Regions from separate parts of the Streptomyces sp. NPDC050636 genome, predicted to be linked through region 3. Evidence: riboswitches for the same ligand, from Rfam matches in the RefSeq annotation. Region 3 holds a riboswitch; each other region holds the start of a gene.

Region 1 (2,778 bases), on a different contig from region 3:
TCGTGCGGTGAGCGGGGTATGGCCTGGTCGGGAGCGCCACGGTGCTCCGCGGCCTCGGCGAGCCGCTCGGTCAGGGCCTGGTTGCGGCGGCCCAGGTCGAGGAGGACGGCGGCGACGGCGGGCAGCCGGGAGGCGAGCTCCGACAGGTCGGCGGGCGACACCCGGGTGGCGGCCATCTCGTCGGCGAGGGCTTCCCGCAGGTCCGCCAGGACGCGGCCGGTGTCGCGCGCGGAGAAGAAGCCGGGGTCGACGCCGAACGCCTCGGTCAGCCGCAGCAGTACGGGCACGGTCAGCGGCCGGGAGTCGTGCTCCATCTGGTTGAGATAGCTGGGCGAGATGGCGAGTGTCCGGGCCAACTCGGCCTGGCTCAGCCGCCGTTCTTCGCGCAGTCGGCGCAGCCGCGCTCCCGCGTATGTCTTGCTCACCAGGCCCCCTCCGGCCGTGCGCTGGATCTGTGCGCAGCATAAGTCATCTCCGGTGCACCAGGATTGGCAATGTTGGCAAAAATGGCGGAGAAGATGCGCAGAACTTGGCATCACGCCACGCTTGCCGGCACTGGGCACCCCTGCCAGAGTCGTACCTGCAGCCCGATGGACTCCGACAACCCCGGCAGATCGCTCAGCACTCCACATGCCCGAGGATGCGGCGGGCCGTCGCCCAGAAGAAGCGGCACTCAGCTGTTGCACCTTCGCATGGTTCACACGCAGCACACGCCGGTTCCACCGGCCACCTGATGCACGGCCCGGGTTGAGGGACCCGGGTTCGCCGCCGGGGCGGGGTGCGCCCCGGCGGGTGCGGGACGGGCGCGAGCAGTGGCTGAGGCTGCTCGCACCCGTCCGGCAGACGGCACTTCGGACTTCGTCTAGGCTGGCCGTGCAACTGGTTCGCCCTGCCCGCCAGGCAGGCGCGTCGCAAGAGGGAACCCGGTGGAATTCCGGGACTGCCCCGCAGCGGTGAGTGGGAACGAACGCCGTCATACGCACTGGGCCCGGTCCGGGTCTGGGAAGCGACGGCCAGTAGGTGTCCGCCTTGGCGGATGTGCCCGCGAGTCCGAAGACCTGCCCGTTGCCCGCGCGCGACCGAATCGTGCGCGGAGATCTCGGTGACCTTCGAGGGCGGGTCGGCGTACATACAGGCGGCACGCGCGGCGCCATCGCGCGGTGGTCCGCCCGGTGTGCTGACCTTCGCGGTCTTTCGCGTCCTCGACCCGTCCCGGGTTCGTATGGAGACACGCTCGCGAAGGAGAGTTCCGTGACCAGCAAGTCCGCAGCCGCGGCAGCACGCGCCACCGTGCACGGCTACCCCCGTCAGGGGCAGCACCGGGAACTGAAGAAGGCCATCGAGGGCTACTGGAAGGGCCGCGTCACCGCCGACGCCCTCCGCAGCACCGCCGCCGAACTGCGCCGCGGCAACTGGCGGCAGCTCGCCGGGGCCGGTGTCCACGAAGTGCCGACCGGCGACTTCTCGTACTACGACCACGTCCTGGACACCAGCGTGATGGTCGGCGCGATCCCGGCCCGGCACCGCGCCGCGGTGGCCGCCGACCGGCTGGACGGCTACTTCGCGATGGCCCGCGGCACGCAGGACGTGGCGCCGCTGGAGATGACCAAGTGGTTCGACACCAACTACCACTATCTCGTACCGGAGTTGGGGCCGGACACGGTCTTCACGGCGGACTCCGCCAAGCAGGTCGGCGAGCTCCGTGAAGCCCTCGCGCTCGGCCTCGCCGCCCGCCCGGTCCTGGTCGGCCCGGTCACCTACCTCCTGCTGTCCAAGCCCGCGCCCGGCGTCGCCGCCGAGTTCGACCCGCTGACGCTGCTCGACCGGCTGCTGCCGGTGTACGAAGAGGTGCTCGCCGATCTGCGGGCCGCCGGCGCGGAGTGGGTGCAGCTGGACGAGCCGGCGCTGGTGCAGGACCGCTCCCCCGCCGTGCTCAATGCCGCCGCCCGTGCCTACCGCGACCTCGGCGCGCCCGCCGACCGTCCCAAGCTGCTGGTCGCCGCCTACTTCGACCGTCTGGGCGACGCCCTGCCGGTGCTGGCCAAGGCGCCCGTCGACGGTCTCGCACTGGACTTCACCGGCGCCGCGGCCGCCAACCTCGCCGATCTCGCGGCCGTCGGCGGACTGCCCGGCAAGCGCCTGGTCGCGGGCGTCGTCAACGGCCGTAACGTCTGGATCAACGACTTCGAGAAGTCCCTGGCCACCCTGGGCACCCTGCTCGGTCTCGCCGACCGGGTCGACGTCTCGTCGTCCTGCTCCCTGCTGCATGTCCCGCTGGACGCCACCGCCGAGCGGGACATCGATCCGCAGATCGCCCGCTGGCTCGCCTTCGCCCAGCAGAAGACCACCGAGATCGTCACCCTGGCCCGCGGCCTGGAACAGGGCACCGACACCATCGCCGCCGAACTCGCCTCGAACCGGGCCGACTTGGCGTCCCGCGCCGGTTCCGCGCTGACCCACGACCCGGCGGTACGGGCCCGCGCCGCGGCCGTCACCGACGCCGACGGACGCCGCTCGCAGCCGTACGCTGAGCGGGCCGCCGCCCAGCGCGCCCACCTCGGGCTGCCGCTCCTGCCGACGACCACCATCGGCTCGTTCCCTCAGACCACCGCACTGCGCGCGGCCCGCGCCGAGCTGCGCGCCGGGCGTATCGACACCGCCGCGTACGAGGAGCGCATCGCGGCCGAGATCCGGGACGTCCTCGGCTTCCAGGAGAAGGCCGGGATCGATGTGCTGGTGCACGGCGAGCCCGAGCGCAACGACATGGTCCAGTACTTC
Region 2 (2,778 bases), on a different contig from region 3:
GGGTCATGAGGGACGGGGAATCGGACTGCTGGCCAAGCTTCAGGCGATGCGGCTGCAGGAGGACGGGCTGGACACGGTCGAGGCGAATATCGCACTCGGTCTGCCGGTCGACGCCCGCGAATACGGCGTCGCGGCCGAGATGCTGCGGGACCTCGGCGTCCACTCGGTGCGGCTGCTGTCGAACAATCCGCGCAAGCGCGAGGCGCTGATCGGACATGGCATCACCGTGGCCGAACAGGTCCCGCTGCTGATGCCGCCCCGCGCGGAGAACATCCGCTATCTGCGGACCAAACGGGAGCGGCTCGACCACGACCTGCCGCACCTGGACGGCGTCCGTGGCCTGTTCTGACGAGCGCAGTGAGGAAGGCCCCGCAGCGAAATGGTCTTGCAACGGTCTCGCAGCAGAAAGGCCACGCAGCGAAAAAGGCCCCGCGATCGGCGTCGCGGGGCCTTCCTCGATGTTCCGGCGCGTGCCGGGTCAGGTCGCCGCCGGTGCGGCCTCGGTCTCGGCCTTGGCCTCAGTGGCAGCCGCGGCTTCCTTGGCCGGTACGACGCGCTCCGCGAGATGACCGAAGATCAGCCCGAAGGCGGTCCACAGCACCAGTTGAACGGCGAGCGTCGACAGCCGGAACTCCCAGAGCGATGTGCCGGGGAATCCGTGCGGCACATTGTCGTAGGCCGGCAGGAAGGCGTACGCGATCCCGATGGCGACCACGAACGCGGCGCCGCCCGCGACCGTGGCGTACCAGTTGCCCAGCTTGGGAGCGAGGCGCCGGCCGAGAATCGTCGCGCCGACGGCCAGCAGGATGCCGAGCAGCATCATCAGGAAGTACAGGGCGGTGCGCTGGCCGATGGTGTCGGGGTCGCCGACGGCCGGCGGGTTGGCCGGGTACTTCAGGAACGGTACGAGATAGACCAGCAGCGCCCCGCCGGACACCAGGACGGCCGTGGCCCGGGTGCTGAAGCGGCCGATCCGGCCCAGTGCGAAGCAGAAGACCAGGGCGGCGATACCGCCCAGCGCCACGCCGTAGACCAGGATGCCGGTCGCCAGGCCCGCTGTGGACTGCATACCGCGGCTGACGGCCTCCACCTCGTGCTCATGGCCGTGGCTGTGGCTTTCCTCGAACGCGATCGCGGCGTCCACCTGCGGTTCGCCCAGGAAGTAGGCGACGACGAGGGTGAGGACACCGGCCGCCAGACCGGCGAGCATGCCGCGCACCAGAAGATTTCTGATGGTGAGGGAGTTCATGGGTGCGGCGTCCGATCAGTGGCAGGGGAAGCCGAGCAGGTGGCGTCCGTCGTGGACCCACTCGTGAACGTCCGTACCGGAGAACACCGAGGTGGCACCCTGCTCCGCGCCGATGAAGTACAGCAGGACCAGCATCAGGACGCCGACGAACAGTGCCCAGGGGGCGAGCGCCTTGAGGGGGAGCGGGGCCGGGGTGATGGTGCCGGCGGCCGGCGGAGCGATGGTCTGAGCCATGGCAGGACCTCCTGAGAAGGGGAACTCGCGTCCCTGTAGATGGAGTGCGTAACGACATGCCGGGTCTGGCTTGCCCGGTCCCGGCCCTGCTGGGCTGAGTCAAAACCGGACATACAGTGGCGCGACCGCGCCGGGATCCCACCGGCTTCCGTCATGTCGTCGTCAATATCATCGGGAAGGTATCGCGAACCGGCCACATGGCCAAGGCCGCACAGGGGGCGGAGGGGCGCAGGACAGGGCGCATCGGCCGGTCAACTTCCCCTGGTGGGCGATCTGTTGTGGATGTCCGGAAAGAGCTGGGGAAGAGTGCATGACAACTCGGGTGACGTTGATCTCACCGGCCGCGGGTTTGGCGCAGCGCGAGGTGCGCTTCGACGACGACGGTCCGTTGAGCGAGGCCGGACTGCGCCGCGCCCGGACCGCCGCCGGAACGCTGCCGGGCGCCGACCGGATCATGGTCTCGCCGTCGATGCGGTGTCGTCGTACGGCCGAGGAACTCGGGCTGCCGGCGGAGCCCATGCCGGCGCCGGCGGGCTGTGCGATGGGCCGGTGGCGTGGCCGGAGCCTGGCGGAGGTGGCCGACGCCGAGCCGGAGGCGGTGTCCGCCTGGCTCTCGGATCCCGGCTTCGCGGGGCATGGCGGCGAATCGCTGCGGCAGCTCTGCGACCGGGTCGGGGCCTGGCTGACGGGGGTGGCCGCCGAGTCGGGGCGCGTGCTCGCCGTAGTGGAGCCGGATGTCGTGCGCGCCGCCACGGTGTGTGCCCTCCGGCTCCCGATGGAGGCGTTCTGGCGGCTGGATGTGGCCCCGCTGACCGCGACCGAGCTGAGCGGTCGCAGCGGGCGCTGGAACCTGGGGCTGGGTCGGTCGCTGGGCCATGGAGGCCGTGAAGAGGGCAGTGGATGAGGCCGTGGGCGAGGTCGGGGGTAAGGGGTTGCGGGCGCGGTGCGCGACAACACCGCTGCCGGGAAAATTGCCGCCTCCACCATCTACACATAAAGGCGACATAAGTGCAGAATAAAGGTGCGCGGCCCCATGCCACGCGAATCCGGCCAGGCTTGCGGACGAAGGAGGCGAGTCGCATGGCCGACGTCTCACACACCAGGGGAGACCTCGCAGGTCACCCCGACGCTTCAGAGATGGCAGCTCGATACGACCGCGTCCTCGGCGGGCGTGACGTAGTACTCGTGGACGGACCGGTGTTCCTGGTCGGCCTGTACTGCGCCATTTCACCGTGGGTCATCCATTTCGCGGCCTCACAGCCCGCACTGGTCCTGCACAACCTCATCCTCGGCAT
Region 3 (2,778 bases):
CGGTGCCGGCTGGCTGTCGGTGGTGCCGTCGGTCGAGCCGTACTCCTCCGCCGGGACCGAGCTGGTGGAGCGGTTGCGGGCGGACAGCGCGCCGGGCACGGTGCTCGTCGGCGGTGACGCCGCAGTGCTCGCGGACACCCGTGACACACTCGCCGACCGGCTGCCCGAGGCAGCACTGATCGTCGGCGGCACGACTGTGGTGCTGCTGTTTCTCTTCACCGGCAGCCTGCTGATCCCGTTCAAGGCCGTACTGCTCAACCTGCTCAGCCTGACCGCGACCTTCGGCGCCATGGTGTACGTCTTCCAGGAAGGCCACCTGCGTGCCTTGGTCGGCGACTTCACGGTGACCGGCTTGGTGGACATCACCATGCCGGTGCTGATGTTCTGCGTGGCCTTCGGGCTGTCCATGGACTACGAGGTGTTCCTGCTCTCGCGGATCAAGGAGGTGTACGCCGAGACCGGGGACAACACGCTGGCCGTCGCCGTCGGGCTGGAACGCACCGGACGCCTGGTCAGCGCCGCGGCCGCACTCGTCGCCGTCGTCATGATCGCGCTGGCCACCTCGGGGATCACCTTCCTGAAGCTGTTGGGCGTGGGCCTGGCACTGGCCGTGCTGCTGGACGCCACACTGGTGCGCGGCGTGCTCGTACCCGCCGTGATGAAACTCGCGGGCCGGGCCAACTGGTGGGCGCCGCGCCCACTGCGCCGCCTGCACGCCAGGCTGGGGCTCACCGAGGAGTGAACGGTCCGCAGCCATGTTCCATCTTGGGCTGGTGCACTCACCGCGCGCCGCCTTGTCTACCCTGAAGCCGCAGCTGGTTCGCCCCGACCGCCAGACGGGGTGTCGTAAGAGGGAACCCGGTGGGAGTCCGGGACTGCCTCGCAGCGGTGAGTGGGAACGACCGACGTCATGAAGCACTGGGTCCGCATGTGGCCTGGGAAGCGACGGCCAGTAGGTGTCCCGTCCTTCGGGATGTGCCCACGAGTCCGAAGACCTGCCACTGCTCGTGCGGGGTGTGATCGCCGCGCACGCATCCACGGCGACCCGGCAGCGGGACCGCGGAGCTGGTGGTGCGTTTTCACCTCACCCTGCGTACGTGCGGGGTGGGCGGGCCCGCATCCCGTTCTCGGCCCGGCACCGGTCCTCACGACGACTCGCGAAGGAGAGTTTCGTGCCTGGCGAAACGAGCACCCCCTCCACCCCCTCCCCCGGAACACCCCGCCCGAGCGGGCCTTGTGTCCTGCTCAAGCATGGTGAGATCTTCCTCAAGGGCCGCAACCGGCACCGGTTCACCGAGCGGCTGCACGGCAACCTCCGCCATGCCCTGCGGGACATCGGCGGCTCCACGTGGATCAAGTCCGGCCAGAACGTGACCGTGCTCGGCGGCGAGGTCTCTCCGGACGTCCTCGTGGAACACGCCCGCCGGGTGATCGGGTTCAACTCGGTGGAGCCCGCCCTGCGTGTCCCGAGCGCCGTAGCGGACATCACGAAGGCGGCCGTGGACGCGCTCGCCGCCGCGCGTGCCGAGCGGCCCGGAATCAGTTTCGCCGTGCGGGTCAAGCGCCGGGACAAGAGCTTCGAGATGACCTCGTCGCAGTTCGAGCGCTTTCTCGGAGCGCGCGTCCGGGAGGCCCTGGGAGCCCTGCCGGTGAACCTCTCCCACCCCGATGTACGGGTCTCGGTCGAGATCGACCACGAGGAAAGTTATGTCTCCTGGACCCGTCACCCGGGGGCGGGCGGACTGCCCGTCGGTTCCAGCGGACGTGCCCTGGTGCTGCTCTCCGGAGGCTACGACTCGCCGGTGGCGGCCTACCGGGCGATGCGCCGCGGTCTGCACTGCGACTTCGTCCACTTCACCGGCGCTCCGTACACGAACGCCGCTTCCGTGTACAAGGCTTACGCCCTCGCCCGTGAACTCAACCGCTACCAGCCCGGCGGACGGCTGCACGTCATCGCCCTCGGCCACGCGCAGAAGCAATTGGCCATAGCGGGGGCCGGCCGGCTGCAGGTCGTCGCGCAGCGTCGGCTGATGGTCCGCGCCGCTTCCGCGCTGGCGGGCCGGACCCGGGCGGAGGCGCTGGTGACCGGTGACAGCCTGGGTCAGGTGGCCAGCCAGACCCTCGCGAACATGGCCGCCGTCGACGAGGCCGCCACCCTTCCCGTTCTGCGGCCGCTGGTCGGCTGGGAGAAGCAGGAGATCATCGACGAGGCCCGGTCCATCGGCACCGCGGAGATCTCCGTACTGCCGGATGAGGACTGCTGCAAGCTCCTCGCACCGCCCCGCGTCTCCCTCCGCGCCGGGCTGACCGACCTGCGCTCGGTGGAGAAGCGACTCGACCTGGACGACCTGGTGGACAGTCTGCTGCGCGACGTCCAGATCATGTACCCGGGAGAGTCCGACGGGGAGACGGCTCCCGGCGCGGACCGCCCGGACGGGGGCCCCGCGCCCGATCGCCCCGGTCCGGCCGTGTGCGCGACGGCACCGTCCGCGGCGGTGTCCTCATGACCGGAGGGGACCGACGGCAGGTCCTCGTGATCGGGATCGGCTCGGGGAATCCGGAGCATGTGACGCTGGCCGCCGTACGGGCCATGCGGGACTGCGATGTGTTCTTCCTGCTCGACAAGGGCGCGCGGACGTCCGAACTGACCCGGCTGCGCAGAGATCTGGTGGCCGAGCACGCTGGTCCCGGGCACAGGGTGGTCGAGGCCGACGACCCGCGGCGTGACCGGTCCCCCGCGAGTCCGGCCGGTTACCGGGCCCAGGTCGTCGAATGGCG
Region 4 (2,778 bases), on a different contig from region 3:
TGGACGAGGCGGTTTCCGGCCACCTCGACGCACAGGTCCTCGATGTCGATCCGCATCAGGCGCCGCCTCCGAAGGTGTAGCCGCGCCGCCGCATCAGCAGGACGAAGCAGGGCACGCCGATCACGGCGGTGAGCGCGCCCACCGGGAGTTCCACGGGTGCCAGCAGTACGCGGGACAGCAGATCGACCCACACCAGCAGCACCGCGCCCAGCAGCGGCGCGACGGCCAGCACCCGGCGGTGGTCGGCGCCGACCAGCATCCGCGTCACATGCGGCACCATCAGGCCCACGAAGCCGATCGCGCCGCTGACGGCGACCACCGCGCCGGTGACCGCCGCGGCGACGACGAACAGTTCACGGCGCAGCCGCTCCCCGTCGACCCCGAGGGCGGCGGCCGTCTCGTCGCCCATGGCCAGTGCGTTCAGCCGGCCCGCGGAGAGCAGCAGATATGCCAGCGCGGCGGCCACCGCGGCCGCGGCTATCGGCACCGAGCCCCAGCCGGCCCCGCTCAGGCTGCCCAGCAGCCACATCATCGCGGAGCGGGCGGCCTCGCCGCGGTCGGCGGTGAACACCATGAGGGTGGTGATGGCGGAGAAGCCGTAGTACATGGCCGAGCCGGTGAGGACCAGGCGCAGCGGGGTGAGCCCGTGGACGGTGCGGGCCGCCGCGTACACCAGCACCATCGCGATCAGCGCGGAGACGAACGCGGACACCGACAGTGCCCAGACGCCGAGCGTGCCGAGCGCCCCGAAGAGGAGCACGGCGTTGGCGCCGACGGCGGCGCCGGAGGAGATGCCGAGGACGAAGGGGTCGGCGAGGGCGTTACGGACCATGGCCTGTACGGCCACGCCGATGGCGGAGAGCCCGGCGCCCACGACGGCGGCCAGCACGGCCCGTGGGAAGCGCAGCTCCCACACGATGGTGTAGGCGGGGACCTCGTCGGGCGCGATGGTGCCGCCGGTCAGCCCGGCGCCGAGATAGCGCAGCACCTGCGGCCAGCTCACCCCGGCGGCGCCGAGGCCGACCCCGCAGAGCAGGGAGCCGAGGAGGGCGAGGGAGAGCGCGGCCGCCAAGGGGGCGGTACGGGCGGGGGGTGCCAAGAGGAGCCTTCGGCTCGGGCCGCGTCCATGCGGAAAGGAGCGGCGGCCCGGAGCGCCCCCAGCTGACGCTGAGCGGGGGTCCCCCCAGCGCCGGCCGGGGGAGTGCCCCCAGGCAACGGCGGTGTCCCATCGCAGTCCACGGCGAGTTGTCAGGATCAGGCGCCGCCGCGGGTGATCGGGCTTGCGGAAGGGGCTTCCGCTCAACCGTTGCGGGTCAGCGCCGGACTCTCACCGGACTTCCCCCGCGGGGCGCGTAACGCTGGGTCGTACTGGGTGCTGCTGTGCTGCTGTGCTGCTGTGCCGGTCAGCCCTTGTAGGGCGTGCCGTCCGGGTTGAAGAAGGAGACGCCGTCCGGCATGTCGTCGGGCAGGCTCTCCGCCCACTGCTTCAGATCGGCGACCTTCTTCAGTTGCGCCGACATGTACGGGCGCAGCGGCACGTCGGGGGTGGCCTTCTCGCCGACCCACATCAGGTCGCCGTTGACATAGCCGTAGAGCCGCTTGCCGCCGCTGTACGGGCCGGAGGCCGCGGTGCGCGCGACGGCGTCGGTGGCCAGGTCGATCTGCGGCTTCCGGTCGGCGAGCTCGCCGTACCAGACCTCGACCACGCCCTGGTCGCGGATCATCACGATCTCGACCCTGCGGTCCGCGTCGATCCGCCAGTAGCCGCTCTCGGTCTCCAGCGGGCGGACCTTCTTGCCCTCGCTGTCGAGCACCCAGCTGTGCGAGGTGTATTCGAGGAAGTCACGGCCGTCGTGGGTGAAGGTGACCTCCTGCCCGAAGTTGCACTTCTCGGTGCCAGGGAAGTCGGCGACGCCCGCGCCCTCCCAGTTGCCGAGGAGGAAGGCGAGCGGCACGAGGGCCGGGTTCAGGTCGGACGGGATCTCGATCATGAGCTCAGGCGATCTTTAGGGGGCGAAAGGAGGGGTGCGCGACGCGCTCGTACGGAGGACGGGCAGGTCAGCGCTGGCCCTGGTACAGCTTCTTCCAGGTCAGACCGGCGAAAGCGACCACGCCGACGCCGACGAGGACGAGCAGGGTGGTGAAGACTGCCTCAAGCACGAGCGCGCTCCTTGGACGGAGTGAGGTTACGGACCGCCTGCGAGTCTAGTCGGCGACCGTGGCAGCGGCGCTGTGAGGTCCGCCGCCAAGCTCTTAAGGAGCAGGGGTACCCCCATCCTGCTGCACCTCTAGGCCCTGACCTATCGGACAGACCCTAGTCTGGCCGCATGGCGAAGAAGAAGCTCGTGATCAAGGCGACGGCAGGGGCGGACGCGCCCGAGCGGTGCTCTCAGGCGTTCACGGCGGCGGCGGTGGCCGTGGCCAGCGGGGCCGAGGTCTCGCTGTTCCTGACCGGGGAGTCGACGTGGTACGCGCTGCCGGGGCGGGCGGCCGAGTTCGAGCTGCCGCACGCGGCACCACTGCCGGATCTGATCGGGGGGATCACAGCGGGCGGCGGCGTGATCACGGTGTGCTCGCAGTGCGCGGCCCGCCGGGGGATCGAGGAGAAGGACCTCATCGAGGGCGCGCGGATCGCCGGGATGCAGGTCTTCGTCAGCGAGATCATGGCGGACGGGGTGCAGGCGCTGGTCTACTGACCGCCGCTCCCGCCGCCACCGGTGATCACTTGTGGTCGTCCAGCTCGCGCCACCAGCGGTCGGACTCCGGGTCGCCGCTCTC

The links. A riboswitch is a leader RNA that binds a small molecule or an ion and turns the genes downstream of it on or off. The one in region 3 is predicted to bind cobalamin.
Region 1: it holds a riboswitch for cobalamin, as region 3 does, so the genes downstream of both, metE (5-methyltetrahydropteroyltriglutamate--homocysteine S-methyltransferase) here and thiI (tRNA uracil 4-sulfurtransferase ThiI) in region 3, are expected to answer to the same signal.
Region 2: it holds a riboswitch for cobalamin, as region 3 does, so the genes downstream of both, AB0I10_RS32715 (CbtB-domain containing protein) here and thiI (tRNA uracil 4-sulfurtransferase ThiI) in region 3, are expected to answer to the same signal.
Region 4: it holds a riboswitch for cobalamin, as region 3 does, so the genes downstream of both, AB0I10_RS14525 (iron ABC transporter permease) here and thiI (tRNA uracil 4-sulfurtransferase ThiI) in region 3, are expected to answer to the same signal.

What each region holds. Positions count from the first base shown of each region.
Region 1 is NZ_JBFAIP010000020.1:36,681-39,458, reverse strand. It holds gene AB0I10_RS17845 (short-chain fatty acyl-CoA regulator family protein) at 1-425, opposite strand, end outside; cobalamin riboswitch at 864-1,081, shown strand; gene metE (5-methyltetrahydropteroyltriglutamate--homocysteine S-methyltransferase) at 1,252-2,778, shown strand, end outside.
Region 2 is NZ_JBFAIP010000080.1:15,396-18,173, reverse strand. It holds gene ribA (GTP cyclohydrolase II) at 1-349, shown strand, start outside; gene AB0I10_RS32720 (CbtA family protein) at 479-1,249, opposite strand; gene AB0I10_RS32715 (CbtB-domain containing protein) at 1,265-1,483, opposite strand; cobalamin riboswitch at 1,527-1,692, opposite strand; gene AB0I10_RS32710 (histidine phosphatase family protein) at 1,794-2,387, shown strand; gene AB0I10_RS32705 (SPW repeat protein) at 2,564-2,778, shown strand, end outside.
Region 3 is NZ_JBFAIP010000044.1:17,598-20,375, forward strand. It holds gene AB0I10_RS26275 (MMPL family transporter) at 1-742, shown strand, start outside; cobalamin riboswitch at 800-1,018, shown strand; gene thiI (tRNA uracil 4-sulfurtransferase ThiI) at 1,173-2,507, shown strand; gene cobF (precorrin-6A synthase (deacetylating)) at 2,504-2,778, shown strand, end outside.
Region 4 is NZ_JBFAIP010000014.1:43,476-46,253, forward strand. It holds gene AB0I10_RS14520 (ABC transporter ATP-binding protein) at 1-56, opposite strand, end outside; gene AB0I10_RS14525 (iron ABC transporter permease) at 56-1,099, opposite strand; cobalamin riboswitch at 1,248-1,376, opposite strand; gene AB0I10_RS14530 (FABP family protein) at 1,404-1,991, opposite strand; gene AB0I10_RS14535 (DsrE family protein) at 2,328-2,696, shown strand; gene AB0I10_RS14540 (DUF3099 domain-containing protein) at 2,722-2,778, opposite strand, start outside.